DNA from 4 places in the Vibrio artabrorum genome. Region 4 is predicted to be linked to each of the others. Evidence: predicted binding sites of a transcription regulator. Region 4 holds the regulator's gene; each other region holds the start of a gene.

Region 1 (4,185 bases), 400 kb from region 4:
TACAAGCGCTTCATCCGTGCATTACTCGACGTTTCAGATAACATCATTGAAGGTGAGGTTATCCCACCTAAGAGCGTTGTTCGTCACGATGAAGATGACCCGTATTTGGTTGTAGCCGCGGATAAAGGCACTGCTACATTCTCAGATTTAGCGAACTCAGTAGCGGAAGAGTACAACTTCTGGCTAGGTGATGCGTTTGCTTCTGGTGGCTCTAACGGTTACGACCACAAAGCGATGGGGATCACAGCGAAAGGAGGTTGGGAATCCGTTAAACGCCACTTCCGCGAAATGGGCATCAACTGTCAAAATACAGATTTCACCGCCATTGGTGTGGGTGATATGGCTGGCGACGTATTTGGTAACGGTATGTTGCTATCTAAGCACATTCGCTTACAAGCGGCGTTTAACCACATGCATATCTTCATTGACCCAAACCCAGAATCGGCATCTAGTTGGGTAGAGCGTGAGCGTCTGTTTAATCTGCCTCGCTCAAGCTGGGAAGATTACAATAAAGACCTGATTTCTCAAGGTGGTGGTGTTTTCTCTCGCCGAGCGAAGTCTATCTCTCTGACACCTGAAATTCAGAAAATGCTCGGTACCAAGAAAGCATCAATGGCGCCAAACGATTTGATCAAAGCGATCTTGTCTATGGCGGTTGATCTCCTTTGGAACGGCGGCATTGGTACTTATGTTAAGTCTTCTAGCGAGACTCATACTGATGTGGGTGACCGTGCAAATGACGTGCTTCGTATTGATGGTCGAGACCTGAAAGCTAAGGTTGTTGGCGAAGGCGGTAACTTGGGAATGACTCAATTGGGTCGTATTGAATACGCGCTAACGGGCGGCCGAGTGAATACTGACTTTGTGGATAACGTTGGTGGTGTCGATTGCTCGGACAACGAAGTCAACATTAAGATCTTCTTGAATGGCTTGGTGTCTAACGGTGACCTGACTATTAAGCAACGCAATCAAGTTTTAGAATCCATGGAAGACGAAGTGGGCGAAATCGTACTAGACGACGCTTACTGCCAAGCTGAATCTATTTCGGTTACTGAGCATCAAGGCGTTGACTTAGTGAAAGAACAGATCCGCTTTATTCACACAATGGAGAAAGCGGGGTATTTAGACCGTGGTTTAGAATACATCCCTGATGATGAAACGTTGCTAGAGCGCGAGAAGCAAGGTCAAGCACTTACAAGACCAGAGCTTTCGGTACTTATTGCTTATGGAAAAATGGTGCTCAAGGAAGATCTCGTTCACGATGATATTACAAATGATGAGTTCCATGCTCAACAATTGATGCAATATTTCCCGACAGAGTTACGCCGTAACTACTCTCAGCACATGGATAACCATCCACTACGAGCTGAGATCATTGCGACAGCGCTTGCTAACCAAATGGTTAACGAGATGGGTTGTAACTTCGTGACTCGCTTGCAAGAGGAGACCGGTGCAAATATTGTTGATATTGCGAATGCTTATGCGGCATCACGTGAAATTTATGGGCTGGGTAAGGTGATCAAGAGCATTCGAGAATTGGACAACATTTCTAGTTCTGAAGCTCAATACGAATTGCTTTACCATGTTCGACGTACCCTTCGTCGCCTGTCACGCTGGTTGCTAAGAAACCGCACGGGTAAACAGTCAGTGAATGCATTGATTGAGCGTTATCAAGGTGATGTCGTTGCGATTACTGACAAGCTGGATGAAAACCTAGTGACTTCTGAAGTGGAAGAGCACAAAGCAATGGCGCAATTATGGATTGATCAAGGTGTCAACGCTGAACTGGCAAATTCAGTGGCACGTTTATCGAGTTTGTACTCAGCACTGGATATATCCACAGTGGCTCGTGAAACGGGTAAAACAGTCCAACAAGCGTCTAAGCTTTACTTCAACCTTGGTGACCGTTTATCTCTCCATTGGTTCTTAAAACAAATTAATGGTCAAGCCGTCGATAACAACTGGCAAGCACTGGCGCGTGCAGCATTTAGAGAAGATCTGGATTGGCAGCAACGCCAACTAACGGGCCAAGTCCTTAACTGTGGTTGTGCTTCAGACATTGATGTGATTAAAGCGCTTGATGACTGGATGGAAAGTAACTCGGTTTCTCTACATCGTTGGGAAAGCATTCTAAACGAATTCAAAGTGGGTGCGGTTCATGAGTTTGCTAAGTTTTCAGTAGCACTGCGTGAACTGATGCTATTGAATCTAAACTGCATGTCGAAAGACTAATCACGAGATAAAACGAAAGAGTATAAGGGCAGGCCATATGGTCTGCCTTATTTGTTTCATCAAAGTCGAAAGGTTCAATGAGGGCAATACGGTTGAGCTGACAAAGTAAAATCACGCTATGGTATCAATGAGACCATCTCGTTTCTGACGAGTAGATACGGTATCGTTTGCTTAATAAAGAACCTCATTCGATAAAAAACAAGATTATATTACCCCTACAGACAGTAATTGATTGAATAGTTGACTAAATAAGTAAATAATAACGCCCCGTTTACACGGGGCTTTTTTCTATCGGAGGCACAATGCTTTACCGTCTAGCCAGAACTGGCTTTTTCCAACTTGATGCCGAAAAGGCACATGATCTTGCAATTCAAAATTTCAAGCGCTTCACTGGCACACCTATTGATCTTTTGTATCGCCAAAAATTACCTCATCGACCTGTAGAGTGCATGGGTCTTACTTTTAAAAACCCAGTTGGCCTTGCTGCAGGCCTAGATAAAAACGGCGAATGTATCGATGCATTTGGCGCTATGGGTTTTGGTTTCGTCGAAGTAGGAACGGTCACTCCGCGCCCACAAACAGGTAACGACAAACCTCGCATATTTCGTCTAATTGAAGCTGAAGGTATTATCAATCGTATGGGTTTTAATAACCTTGGCGTTGATAACCTGATTGAGAATGTTAAGAAGTCAAACTATGATGGCATCTTAGGTATCAATATCGGTAAAAATAAAGACACACCAATTGAAAAGGGCGCAGAAGATTACTTAATCTGTATGGAGAAGGTATATCAATACGCAGGCTACATTGCTGTGAACATCTCTTCACCAAACACTCCAGGACTTCGTTCTTTACAGTACGGTGAGGCCCTAGATGAGCTGTTGTCTGAACTTAAAGCAAAACAATCAGAACTCGAAGAGAAGCATGGTAAATATGTTCCTCTTGCTCTTAAGATTGCTCCGGATCTCAGTGACGATGAAATTAGCCAAATTTGTGGATCGCTAATCAAAAACAAGATCGATGGTGTGATCGCAACAAACACAACATTGGATCGTAGTATCGTTGAGGGTATGAAGCATTGCGACGAGGCGGGGGGGCTTAGTGGACGTCCGGTTCAATTGCGCAGCACAGAAGTGGTTCGCAAACTTTATGAAGAGTTGGGTGATCAACTACCGATCATTGGGGTAGGTGGTGTTGACTCTTATGTTTCAGCAAAAGAGAAACTGATGGCTGGCGCAAAGCTTGTCCAAGTTTACTCTGGTTTTATCTATAAAGGTCCAGGCCTGGTTCGTGACATCGTTAAAAATCTATAGTCTTTATAGGTAAATCTATATTACGGTATCACCTTGAAAAAAGAGACACTGTCACTCATTGAGTTATAGAGAAAAGCGATAAGAAAGAGGAATTCATTTCCTCTTTTTTTTTGCCTATTGCTTAGTAGAATTATCGTAATTGAAGGTAATTTTGCGTTTTACCTAACTGAATGGTTCAACAGTGTGAGACGAAATGATGCTTAAACCTAGCGATACATGGAGTTGGTATTACGATGAGCAGCAATGTTCATTGATGCTAGATCTCGGAGAGGAGATGATTTTTAAAACGAATCTGGTTCGCAACAAGCTGGTGGACTGCGCGTTTAAAAATAATCAATTCACTGTCGATGATGCCTCATCTTATCAAACCTTTAAAGAACAAATTTCGGGCTTAGAACTGTCTGAGCCACGCCAAGCCGAACTCGCTCTGTATTGCGTGGCTGCAAAGCGTTTCCATAAGCCTGTGCAGCCAAAGAGCTGGTTCTTCGATTTACAAGGTACAGGCCATGAATGCCCTCAAGAAGGGGATATTGTACAAATGAATAATGAGCATAGCTTAGGGTATTTCATTGTATTAGAAGTGGGAGAGTGTGCGAGCCTATGTGCATTTGTCGACCTAGAAGAGTTTCTGCTTACACCT
Region 2 (4,185 bases), 1.3 Mb from region 4:
GCTGCAAGAGCTGCAACGGCGATAGCCAACATTATGCCGAATACCATGAATACCTTTTTCATTCCCTGAAAACCTTAAATTTCACTAGTCTTAAAACAGAGTGGAACAAAAAGGGGCAAGCAGCAATAAAAAAGCCCCTCAAAAGAGGGGCTTGCTACAAAAATATCACTTTAAATTGGGCGTTCGCTTTTGGCTAGGCCCGAGCAGAGGATGGGTTAGTCCAGTTGAGGACCTGCCGCAACCAATGATTTCCCTTCAGCATTGTCAGTGTATTTATCAAAGTTATTGATGAAGCGTTCTGCAAGATCTTTTGCTTTGCTTTCCCATTGTAGAGGGTCGGTGTACGTATCTCGTGGGTCAAGAATCGTAGGGTCTACATCAGGCAGCGTTAGCGGAACTTCTAGGTTAAACATCGGGATAACCTTAGTCTCTGCATTGTCAATTGAGCCATCTAGAATAGCGTCGATGATGCCGCGAGTATCTTGAATAGAGATGCGTTTGCCAGTGCCGTTCCAGCCTGTGTTCACGAGGTAAGCTTCAGCGCCAGCGGCTTCCATACGCTTCACCAGTACTTCAGCGTACTGAGTTGGGTGAAGGGTTAGGAAAGCAGCTCCAAATGCCGCTGAGAACGTAGGTGTAGGTTCCGTAATCCCACGCTCTGTGCCTGCTAGCTTCGCGGTAAAACCTGATAAGAAGTGGTACTTCGTTTGCTCTGGAGTCAGTTTAGCAACAGGAGGGAGCACACCAAATGCATCAGCTGTCAGGAAGATGACTTTTTTAGCATGGCCGGCTTTTGATACTGGCTTAACGATGTTATCGATGTGGTCAATCGGGTAAGAAACACGGGTGTTTTCGGTTTTTGAACCGTCATCAAAATCAATAGAACCATCACCACGAACCGTGACATTTTCTAGCAGTGCATCACGTCGGATGGCGTTGTAGATTTCAGGTTCTGCTTCTTTAGATAAGCGAATGGTCTTCGCATAACAGCCGCCTTCAAAGTTGAAGATGCCATCGTCATCCCAACCATGCTCATCATCACCAATTAGCTTGCGCTTAGGATCGGTTGACAGCGTTGTTTTACCTGTACCGGATAGACCGAAGAAAATAGCGACATCCTCGTTTTCGCCCACATTAGCACTACAGTGCATTGAAGCGATACCTTGTAAAGGCAGTAGGTAGTTCATCATGGCGAACATGCCTTTTTTCATTTCGCCGCCGTACCAAGTACCGCCAATGATTTGAACACGTTCAGTTAGGTTGAAAGCAATGAAGTTCTCAGAGTTTAGCCCTTGTTTTTCCCAGTTAGGATTGGTTGTTTTCGCCCCGTTCATAACCACAAAATCAGGCTCGAATGTTGCGAGCTCTTCGTCGGTTGGACGAATGAACATGTTCTTAACGAAGTGCGCCTGCCATGCGACTTCAGTGATAATACGGACACTTAAACGTGTATCTGGGTTAGCACCACAATAACCGTCAATGACAAACAACCGCTTGCCTGATAACTGGGTTGTCACCAGCGCTTTCAGCTCGTGCCATACTTCCGTTGTAATCGGTTTGTTATCATTTTTGCCTTGATCTGACCACCACAGGGTATCGCGTGTTGTGTCATCTTTAACAATGTACTTATCTTTTGGTGAGCGACCAGTAAAGATACCAGTATCAACCGCAACAGCGCCGAGTTCCGTGACTACGCCTTTTTCGTAGCCTTTTAGGCCTAGCCGTGTTTCTTCAACGAATAGCTGTTCGTAGCTAGGATTACGAATAACGTCGGTAACGCCAGTCAGTCCGTGCTTAGTTAGATCAAGTTGTGCAACCTTAGTATGTTCCATAACGGTCATAGGTGCTCCTTATAGGATATTTTGTAGGGATTTTGTATTAATTTTTTATTGTTATCTGCTGACCATGCTAGCAACGAGGTTCTAGGGAAACAGGGATGTAGCTCAAAAAGTACCCATATAATACTAGTGCTTTTAAGCGTATCGTCACATATTGGCCCAACTAGTCTATCCTGTACGCAAACCTTTGCGCTAGGGGCGGCAATATTATTAATTGATTAAAATTAAGTGGTGATTTTATTACGAGATGTTGCGGTTTTTGCGCTATTTTGATCACAAAAAAGGCCAGCTAAGTGCTGACCTTTTTGGGGTAAATTACGTGTTTTTGAGCGGTCGTAAATTAATGAACCGTGTTGTCGCCTTTATCAGCTGCTTCGGCGTACAGTGCATCAACATCGCTCTTGTCGAACGAGTAGTTTGTGCCACAGTAATCGCAGTGTAGACCAACGCTTCCTTCCGTACTTAGGATGTCGTAGATCTCTTCTTGAGCAACGGTAATGATTGCTGCTGCGCTTCGATCGCGTGAACAGCCGCAGAAGAATTCAACCGGTTGTGGTGTGAATAGCTGTACTTTCTCTTGGTTGTATAAACGGTAAAGCAGCTCATTCGCTTCTAGAGTGAACAGTTCTTCGTTTTTCACAGTGTCAGTAAGCTGTTCTAGATGTTCGAAGTCGTTTGGCGTACCTGTGCCATCAGGCATCACTTGTAGCAACATACCGGCAGCATGTGCTTTGCCTTCATGCTCACCTGTGCGCAGCCATAGACGCGTTTTAAGCTGCTCAGAGTTAGCGAAGTAGCCTTCAAGAACATCGGCCAATGTGTCACCTTCAAGACCAACGATACCTTGGTAACGCTCACCTTTTTTAGGATCGATCGTGATCACTAGGTGGCCTTTACCCATTAGGTCGTGTAGGCCGGCATCATCAGCAATATCTCCGTTAAAACGCGCTACGCCACGGATTTTCTGATCGTGATCACCATTGATAACAACAAGGGAGACTGGGCCATCACCTTGCAGTTGCATCGTGATAGAGCCTTCAAACTTTAAGGTCGCCGTTAATAGCGTCGTTGAAACCAATAGTTCACCCAGTAATTTTTGAACGGGTGCTGGGTATTCCTTGCTAGAAATAATCTGTTGGTACGCTTCGTCTATTTGGACCAATTCACCACGTACTGATAGGTCTTCAAATAGGTAGCGATTTAAAACATTGTTTGCCATTTGGCTATTCCTTCTAGCTTATTGATTCTTGAACTTGATGATGTCACGACGTTGCTTTTTATCTGGGCGACGTTCGGGTGCTGGGCTGTGAGCATTCAGTTTACGTTGGCTGGCAAATGCTTCTCGTTTTGCCACGCTCTCGGTCGTTTCTTCATAGAGCGTTTGAGCGATAGGTGCTCCACCACGATGGGCCGAGATTTTCTCGATAGTCACCGTTTTTTCTTCATTACCTTGGCGCAATGTAATGATAGCGCCAAGTTCAACAATTTTACTTGGTTTGCTGCGCTGACCATTATAGTGGACTTTGCCACCATCGACCATGTTGCGTGCAATAGACCGGGTTTTGTAAAAACGAGCGGCCCACAACCATTTATCGAGTCTGACAGCTTCATTTTGTGTTTTCATAGGGCTGTGCCTTTTCAGTGAGAAATGAGTGCGGTTTAACGGTAATAAACAGCGCGCCAGCTATTTTTGATGATGTTTATCACTCTGAGTTGAAGCTTAAAGTGGAGGCGGTTAGCATTTTTTTCAAGTCATATTACAAAATAGCCATCTAATGACGATTTATAGATTGGCTATGATATAGTTTAAGGCCTTATGCTTTAAATAAGCTTGGTATCAAACGAATGAATAAAAAAGCTGAAAGCTTAATGATTTGCAGCATTTGTTGTCATGAAAAGGGACAAAGGAAGTGAACGTTTTAGAGCTCAAAAATCGCATGGGAAATTCACCTATATTGAGCCGCTTATTTGCTAACGGATGGGAAATTCAGAAGAAACTAAGCTTAGCCACTTGTTGCGTGTTAATTGCCGCTTCAGCCTGGATTTTAGGGCAGCTTGCATGGTTTATTGAACCGGTCGAGCAAACTTTAGTGCCTTGGCAGGCTGCGGCTTCCTCGTCTTCCTCTCCTCAGGCAATGCTCGATATCTCTTCTTTACAGCAGAGCAACCTTTTTGGTGCCTATAATCCAACGACACCGACGGTGGTTGAACAGCAAGTTATCCAAGATGCCCCTAAGACACGATTGAATTTGATTTTGGTTGGTGCCGTTGCCAGCTCGAATCCTAAATTAAGCTTAGCTGTGATAGCCAATCGCGGTACGCAAGCGACTTACGGGATTAATGAAGA
Region 3 (4,185 bases), 1.1 Mb from region 4:
ACCATCGTCTACTAGCTCAGGAAGTGCATTCGAGATACCACCCGCGCCCACATCGTGGATGAATGCGATTGGGTTCGCATCACCTAGCTGCCAACAACGGTCGATCACTTCCTGACAACGACGCTCCATTTCTGGGTTTTCACGTTGTACAGAAGCGAAATCAAGATCTTCAGAAGAAGAACCCGAATCCATTGAAGATGCCGCACCGCCGCCAAGGCCGATGTTCATCGCAGGACCGCCAAGAACGATTAGGCTTGCTCCTACTGGGATCTCTTTCTTCTGAACGTGCTCATCACGGATGTTACCAAGACCACCAGCCAGCATGATTGGTTTGTGGTAACCACGCACTTCTTCACCGGCGTGAGAGTTGACTTTCTCTTCGTAAGTACGGAAGTAGCCAAGTAGGTTTGGACGACCAAATTCGTTGTTGAATGCCGCGCCACCAAGAGGACCTTCAAGCATGATATCCAGAGCAGTAACGATACGGCTTGGCTTGCCAAAGTCAGTTTCCCAAGGTTGAACAAAGTTCGGGATCTTAAGGTTAGATACAGAGAACGCCACAAGACCCGCTTTTGGCTTACCACCAATACCGGTTGCGCCTTCATCACGGATTTCACCGCCTGAACCTGTTGATGCACCCGGCCATGGAGAAATCGCCGTTGGGTGGTTGTGCGTTTCAACTTTCATCAATATGTGTGTTTTCTCTTGATGGTAGTTGTACTGGCGAGTTTCTGGATCTGGGAAGAAACGACCCACTTCAGAACCCGTCATGACTGCTGCGTTATCTTTGTAAGCCGACAGTACGTTATCAGGGGTGACTTCAAACGTATTTTTAATCATCTTGAACAATGATTTTTCTTGCTTAACGCCATCGATAGTCCAATCAGCGTTAAAGATTTTATGACGACAGTGTTCAGAGTTCGCTTGTGCAAACATCATCAATTCAATGTCAGTCGGATTACGTTCGAGTTTTTCAGTGAAGCTTTCAAGCAGGTAATCAATCTCATCTTCTGCAAGTGCAAGACCTAGGGTAACGTTTGCTTTTTCAAGCGCTTTACGTCCGCCAGCCAGTAGATCAACTTCGGTATAAGGGGCCGGTTCAGCCACCGTGAACAGCGCCGCCGCTGATTCGAAGTCAGTGAAAACCACTTCCATCATACGATCGTGTAGAATGGCTTTTAGCTCAACAAGTTGAAGTTCAGAAAGTTCAGCAGAGGTTTCAATGTAGAAAGCAGTACCGCGCTCTAGACGTGACACTTTAGCCAGTCCACAGTTGTGTGCGATATCTGTTGATTTTGAAGACCAAGGCGAGATAGTGCCAGGGCGTGGCGTTGCAAGTAGCAGTAAACCTTCTGGTTCATGCTCTTCAATCGTTGGACCGTAAGTCAGTAGCTTTTCTAGCTTCTCAACTTCAGACTCATCTAGGTCTGCCGTTAGATCAGCAAAGTGGGCAAACTCAGCGTAAATACCTGTAACAGGCAAGCTTAATTCACGACAAAGCTCTAAAAGCTTGTTAACACGAAACTCAGATAGAGCTGGGGAGCCACGCAAAATTCTCATGTGCTTAGGTCTCTTATGCAGTTGATTAAGGTAGTATTGGAATAAATTCAGTGGGTTATAGGAACAACCTAACTGTTTTCTTCGAAGCTATTCCCGAAGGTTGCCAAACCTATGCCGATCCCACCTCTTCAATGCGAGCGCATTATAAAGCATTTCTTTTTGTGACGTAACACCAAAAGCAACCGTTTGCGTTATTTTTTTTATCTTTCTGTATAAATGCCACTTTTACTGCATTTATCCGCACTTTTACCTCTGTTTAATTAAACCTGCTTTGCCAGTCTTGCGGGGTTTGGTATAAAGGGGCTTCCACTTTTTGAGATTTCATTTTGATGCCTAAATTTACGCTCGCCTTTTCGTCTAAATTCCTTCTGCTTGTTATCGCTCTGTTGGGGATAACGGGGTGCCAGATTGAATCTGATCCCAAAAGTGTCCTTGAGCAGATACAAGAACGCGGTGTGCTTCGTGTCGGCACTCTAAACAATCAACTATCCTATTACATTGGTCCTGATGGCCCAGCAGGTTTGGATTACGAGTTGGCTCGTGAGTTTTCACAAGAGCTTGGTGTCAAACTTGAGGTTAGGCCTGCATATCGCCTATCCGATCTATTCCCCGCCTTAAAGAAAGGTGAAATCGATCTCATCGCAACAGGGTTAACACAAAATAGCGACCTGACACGTGTCTATCGCGCCGCGCCCGCTTATTATTATGTCAGCCAACAAGTCGTGTATAAAAAGGGGCATTGGCGACCAAGAAACCTCAAGCAACTGATTAAGTTTGAAAATAAGCGTCAGGCTAAGTTTGCAAAGAAACACGCAGAGTCCGAAGGAGCCATATCGAGTGAAACACTGACCCCCTCTTTGGTTGTGGTCAAAGACTCTCACTTTGAACCGACACTCAAAGAGCTACAGAACACCCATAATGACTTTATCTATGACGCGGTAGAGAACGCAGATATCAATGACCTACTCAAAGAAGTCTCGACCGGTGAGCGCTTATTTACCGTGGCTGATTCTATCGAACTGTCTCTGGCGCAGCGTTTATACCCTGACGTTGCGTTAGCGTTTGAGTTAACTGAAGATCAACCGATCTCTTGGTACTTACAGAAGTCTGAAGATGAAAGCCTGTATGCGTTGCTGATTGAGTTTTTCGGCAATCTAAAACAATCGGGTGAGCTAGCCTCACTAGAAGAGAAATACATCGGTCACATTGGTACCTTTGACTACGTTGACACCCGTGCCTTTATTCGAGCACTGGACAGCAAACTGCCAAAATGGTCGCCGCTATTTCAACAGTACTCGCAAGAATTTGACTGGCGTTTGATTGCCGCTTTGGCCTACCAAGAGTCGCATTGGAACCCTGTCGCGCGCTCTCCAACAGGTGTTCGTGGCATGATGATGTTGACGCTACCGACGGCGAAAAGTGTCGGTGTAACCAATCGTCTTGATCCGAAACAGTCGGTACAAGGTGGCGTCGAATACCTGCGTCGTATTGTCAATCGAGTTCCTGACTCTATTGATCAACATGAAAAAATCTGGTTCGCCCTCGCCTCATATAATGTGGGTTATGGACATATGATGGATGCTCGACGTATAACCAAAGCACAAGGTGGTGACCCGGATGCGTGGGGAGACGTAAAAGACCGACTGCCGCTGTTAAAACAGCGAAAATACTACCGCTACACCCGTTACGGTTACGCTCGTGGTGATGAAGCGAGGAACTACGTAGAAAATATTCGCCGTTATTACCAAAGTATTATTGGTCATGTCAATAAGCGCAATAAAGACCAAGAGGTCAACCTTGAAGGTTTAGTGGTTATTCCACCTTTAGAAACCTCTGGCGCTGAATCGACAATCAATGCAGCTGAATCCGCAATCAACAACGCTGAGTCTTCCAAATAAATAAAAAAGAGCAATGCCATTTCGCATTGCTCTTTTTTTTTATTCCCGAGAGACTGGTGAGCGTTGAGAGACTCAATAACAGAGTGACCGTTAAATTTGAGGTGTCATATTGCAGTAACCATTCAACGTTATAACAGCACTCCACAAACGAGAGGATGCTTGATTGCATTCAGTATGAGAGCGGCTGAGAAAGGCAATATTAAGTTCTCAGCAAAACGCTTAGAACCAATCCGCCAATAATTACAACTGAAGCCATAGTTACAACTGAAGCCATAGTTAACAAGCCAAACGACCAAGAGGAAATCGTTGAAATGATGAAGAACAAACTGAAATCGAAACGCCTTGATAAGACCGTTGCCGCCAACCGTCGTAAGCGTATGCTTTCAAATAATAAGAAAAAAATCATTTGGCGCAACCGTGCTTTCATGCAGATGATTGCTGAGTAAATATAATGACCAAGTACGTTTGCTTAGCACTCTTATCATTGAGAGTGCCGAAAGCTCGTTGCTATCTCTTGTTACTGACCTTGTCTGCTTCTAAACGCTGCGCTTCCAACAAACGGTCTTGCTTCCTTTTCTCTTTTATCTCATTTCTACGACGCTTAAAAAAGGCCTGCAACTGTCCTCGGCACTCTTCTTCCAACAAACCATGCTCAACATCAGCATAATGGTATGAAGCTTGGCTTTCGAAGAGATTCAATACCGTCCCCGCCGCCCCAGCTTTTAAA
Region 4 (4,185 bases):
CCTAACAGCGTCACGACAGCAGCCCCTGGAATCGAGAAAGCGGTAATCATGATATATACGACAAAATAGGTTGCGGCGGCGGCAATGAAATTGCTATCAATGTAGTCATTTAAAACGGCTTGTTGATCTTTGGCATTCTCAAGTGTTAGGTATTGGCTAAAGTTAAGACCTAACAAAAGGATAGTGGCGATCAATGCCAGACCCAATATGACTTTTTTACTCATTGCGATTTCCTATAATTTTTAATGCATCACTTGAGTATAGACAGGCAAAACGTCAATTAACTTTCAGCACATATAAAAAAAGCCGCAAAAATGCGGCTTAGTCATAGGGTGATAATGTTAATTAACTCGATTGCTCAGCTCTTCGCGACGCTGTTGAGGTATCACAGACCAGTGTGTGCCATTGATAGCACCTTCTAGCGCCCAAAGCAGTTCGATACTGACAGAAGAGGCGTGTGATTCTTTGATGGCGTTAAATGCGTTTACAGAGCCTGATTCATATAAATGTTCTACAGATTCTATCCCAGCCTTTTTTAACATACGCTCAGTCGCGAGTCTGAGGTTAGGAAGATCTTTTAATCGAGTTGGCTTAGCTGAGGATTGCTGAGCTTTTTCATTTTTAGCATACCCTAAAGAAGCACTGGCCAGTTGCAAAATTTCCTTTTGATCTTGCCATAGGCTCTCGGGCAAAGCGAAATATTTGGTAACAACAGGGAACCCTCGTTTTTTGTAGACGTAAGGCTGAAATCCTTGCTGCTCGAATTGATTCGTTGTGCTTTTGTCTGCTCGTATATGCAATTGGTCATTTACCACTAGGGCAAACATGGTGTTATCAGCGAAAAGCCCGAAGCCACCAAACATTGAGCGTGATTTTATTTTTCCTAAGGGCTCAAACAACTTCATTGAGTCCTTTAGTATCGGTTTATCCATGTTATTCATCTCGGTGTATTTGAACTACGCCACCAAATAAGCAGGTCCGAGAGATTAGCAAAATGTTGCAACTAAATTGTCAATAAGCCGTAAATTACTAAATTATTAGCAACTACTGCATTTTGCCATCGGTAGCCCCGCTACCATACCAACGAGTGGTTTAGGCCGGAAGCTTTGCGTCTCACTCTTTCGAGTGATTTGCCCTGTGCGTGACTGATTAAATAGAATAAAGTTTTTGTTGAATGAAGCTCACACTTGCTATTCAAAAGTGTGATACTGCTTCAATTAATCTTCTTTCTTATATGCATCTAAGTTAGGTTTTTGTGTTGATAAAAAGGCGCCCCCAAAGGAGCGCACGATTAGATGAGAATATAACCATTAATTTAACGTTTTAACGGTGCTTCGCTCAACAATTTCAGGGTGCATTTCGAACACACGTTTTTCATGGTCTTTATCTTTAATGCGTTCTAATAAAATTTCAAATGCATTTTTACCAACACGACGCTTCGGTTGGTGAACCGTAGTCAACGGTGGAGAGAAGTACTCAGCCAGTTCGATGTTGTCGTAACCGATGACAGAGATATCTTCAGGAATACGAATTCCTTTTTCTTGTAGTCGGCTCATTAAGCCAAGAGCCATTGTATCGTTAAAGCAGAATACGGCTGTTGGACGTTTTTTCATTTCGATGATTTTATCTGCCGCGAGAACGGCAGTATCACATTCGAAGTTACCTTCAATGATCATGCTGTCATCAGCAGAAATCTGTGCTTCATTGAGCGCACGTTTGTAACCAGCGATGCGTTCAATACAGGCCGCTTTGTCTAAGTGGCCGCTTAAACAAGCTATGTCAGTGTGACCGCGATCAATTAGGTATTTTGTCGCTAGGTAGCCACCTTCTTCAGAGTTATCGATAATTTTATCGGCTTGAGAGCTTTCAGGCCCCCAGTCCATCACCACTTTAGGGATATCAGCGTGACGGTCCAACATCTCTCTTAGCTCTTCTGTTAAGTCAGAACACATCACCAAGATGCCATCGACACGTTTCTCTGCAAGCATTCGAATGTAGTCTCGTTGCTTCTCATAGATACCGCCGGTGTTACACAATATCAAAGTGTAACCTTGACGATAGCAGTAGCTCTCAACACCATCGATAACTTCAGAGAAGAACAGGTTCGTTGATTGCGTTACTAACATACCAATAGTGCGTGTTGTATTGCACTTTAAACTCCGTGCGACAGCACTTGGTGCGTAGTTTAATTCGTCTACGGCTTGATTGACTTTCTCTTGAGTTGCTTCTGCAACAAAACGTGTTTTGTTGATTACATGAGATACGGTCGTTGTCGATACGCCGGCTAAGCGAGCGACGTCTTTTATAGTGGCCATGGTTTTATCCTATTAGAAGCTACTTTCCCAAGTATGGGATGAAGTAGCCGTTAAGCTACCTAATTAAGAGCTTATAGTTGTAGGGCTCTTTGGGTACTAAGTGCTAAAAAACAAAAAACCGCTATTGAGCGGCTTGTCTTAACACTAAAATGCTCTGAATTTTTATAAGCATAGCATTTCGTGAGCATTTCATATTTTATCGTTTGCGGTCACAATTTTAAACTGACTAGAAATTACTCGCAACAAAATTCACCCAGAAATCCGGGTGAATTGTCACATTATCTGAATTTATTGACCGAGTCATACTGCCCGTTTATTCACCCGCCAAATATAGAGTGTCTAGGTTACAGAAAGCAACAAGTAGGGATGAAACCGATGCATAGAAACCGAATGAATCGATGTCGTGACATTTTGCATTGAACTTTGGTAACCAAGTCAGCAGTGTTTGTTCGATAAATTGCTGCTGACTAGCAAACGATTTCTCTAGCTCATCCTCACACTCAGTGTCGTTAGAGCGGATGATCAGGTTGCCAAGAAAGTCGAGTTCGATGGCAATGTGATCTGCTGGTTCTTTGAGATCTTGATTCACGACTAAATTGTGTTTCGCCATGATCTCTTCCATATCTTTTGCAGGTTTATCGTTTAATAACCCCGTCTCACCGATATACATTGAAGCGTAAGGAAGGGCGCCATGCTTATCCGTTTTTAAAAATAGATCACAGAAGTCAGCTGCTAGCTCTAACTGTGCATCTTCACGAGTTTGTAAACGGTTGAGCGCGTCTACCAAGCTGTCGATTGCTGGCTTAAGTGTTTCATTTTCCCCTAAACCAGTCAGAAAGGAACGAATTTCGACAGAATGATAGTGATCAAGCTCTTCTTGAGTGAGTTCTTTAGCGAATAAGCTTGATAGCCACCAATATATTTCTGCTCTTTGTTCGTTGAACGCTTTCGTATCTTTCATTTGATTAATCCTAATATCGTCTTTCGTATTGCTTGGCTACGAAGGCTAACTAACCGTGATATTTGTAGAGTACAACGTCACTCGCTAGCAATAATGCCTATATTGAATTGCGATGAGCGATAAATAGCAAGGTTTAAGATTGTCTTGTATCAAAAAAAAATCATCTTTCTGGCTTTTATCTTCTGTACGACTAGAATTGTTACTAGTTATGAATAGAATAGTCAATGAAACTATTAAATAAGAAAAGTGGTGTAGATGAGCTATCACGTATTGGTCGTTGAAGATGATGTGGTAACCCGCAGTAAACTGGTTGGATATTTCCAGAATGAAGGTTACACCGTGAGTGAAGCAGAGAGCGGTGCTCAAATGAGAAACGTTTTGAAAGAAAACAGCGTTGACCTCATTATGCTCGACATCAATTTACCCGGTGAAGATGGATTGATGCTAACTCGCGAATTACGCAGTCAATCAGACATTGGAATTATTTTAGTTACTGGGCGTACGGATAGCATCGACAAAATCGTAGGCCTTGAAATGGGTGCAGACGACTATGTGACTAAACCCTTTGAACTACGCGAACTGTTGGTTCGAGTTAAAAACTTACTTTGGCGTATTGCTGCCGCTCGCAAAACGGCGACGGGGCACGAAGAGCAAGATGACAATGAATCCGTTGTTCGTTTCGGTGAATGGACGTTTGATATTCCTCGCCGAGCGCTGAGCAAAAATGGCGAACCGGTGAAATTAACTAAGGCCGAGTATGAGTTACTCGTCGCACTATCTTCTTACCCTAATCAGGTATTAAGTCGCGAACGTATTCTGAACATGATCAGCCACCGAGTGGATGCGCCTAATGATCGTACCATCGACGTACTGATTCGTCGCATGCGTGCCAAAATGGAGTTTGACCCT

Evidence for each region. The regulator PurR, encoded in region 4, represses purine synthesis genes. The targets are predictions, from matches to a motif close to TNANGNAAACGTTTNCNTNA.
Region 1: the regulator PurR is predicted to act here: its motif matches at 2,388-2,407, upstream of pyrD (quinone-dependent dihydroorotate dehydrogenase).
Region 2: the regulator PurR is predicted to act here: its motif matches at 2,014-2,033, upstream of pckA (phosphoenolpyruvate carboxykinase (ATP)).
Region 3: the regulator PurR is predicted to act here: its motif matches at 1,735-1,754, upstream of purL (phosphoribosylformylglycinamidine synthase).

What each region holds. Positions count from the first base shown of each region.
Region 1 covers NZ_AP025458.1:1,473,880-1,478,064, forward strand. Annotated here, with positions in the region: gene OCU36_RS06610 (NAD-glutamate dehydrogenase) at 1-2,232, shown strand, start outside; gene pyrD (quinone-dependent dihydroorotate dehydrogenase) at 2,535-3,545, shown strand; gene OCU36_RS06620 (cell division protein ZapC) at 3,739-4,185, shown strand, end outside.
Region 2 covers NZ_AP025458.1:107,824-112,008, forward strand. Annotated here, with positions in the region: gene OCU36_RS00470 (AsmA family protein) at 1-62, opposite strand, end outside; gene pckA (phosphoenolpyruvate carboxykinase (ATP)) at 216-1,841, opposite strand; gene hslO (Hsp33 family molecular chaperone HslO) at 2,179-3,057, opposite strand; gene hslR (ribosome-associated heat shock protein Hsp15) at 3,076-3,462, opposite strand; gene gspC (type II secretion system protein GspC) at 3,776-4,185, shown strand, end outside.
Region 3 covers NZ_AP025458.1:736,967-741,151, reverse strand. Annotated here, with positions in the region: gene purL (phosphoribosylformylglycinamidine synthase) at 1-1,560, opposite strand, end outside; gene mltF (membrane-bound lytic murein transglycosylase MltF) at 1,890-3,458, shown strand; gene OCU36_RS03395 (hypothetical protein) at 3,770-3,904, shown strand; gene tadA (tRNA adenosine(34) deaminase TadA) at 3,966-4,185, opposite strand, start outside.
Region 4 covers NZ_AP025458.1:1,869,401-1,873,585, reverse strand. Annotated here, with positions in the region: partial or broken gene OCU36_RS08415 (TVP38/TMEM64 family protein) at 1-329, opposite strand, end outside; gene OCU36_RS08410 (TfoX/Sxy family DNA transformation protein) at 342-932, opposite strand; cyclic di-GMP riboswitch class I at 1,060-1,145, opposite strand; gene purR (HTH-type transcriptional repressor PurR) at 1,311-2,315, opposite strand; gene torD (molecular chaperone TorD) at 2,629-3,276, opposite strand; gene torR (two-component system response regulator TorR) at 3,532-4,185, shown strand, end outside.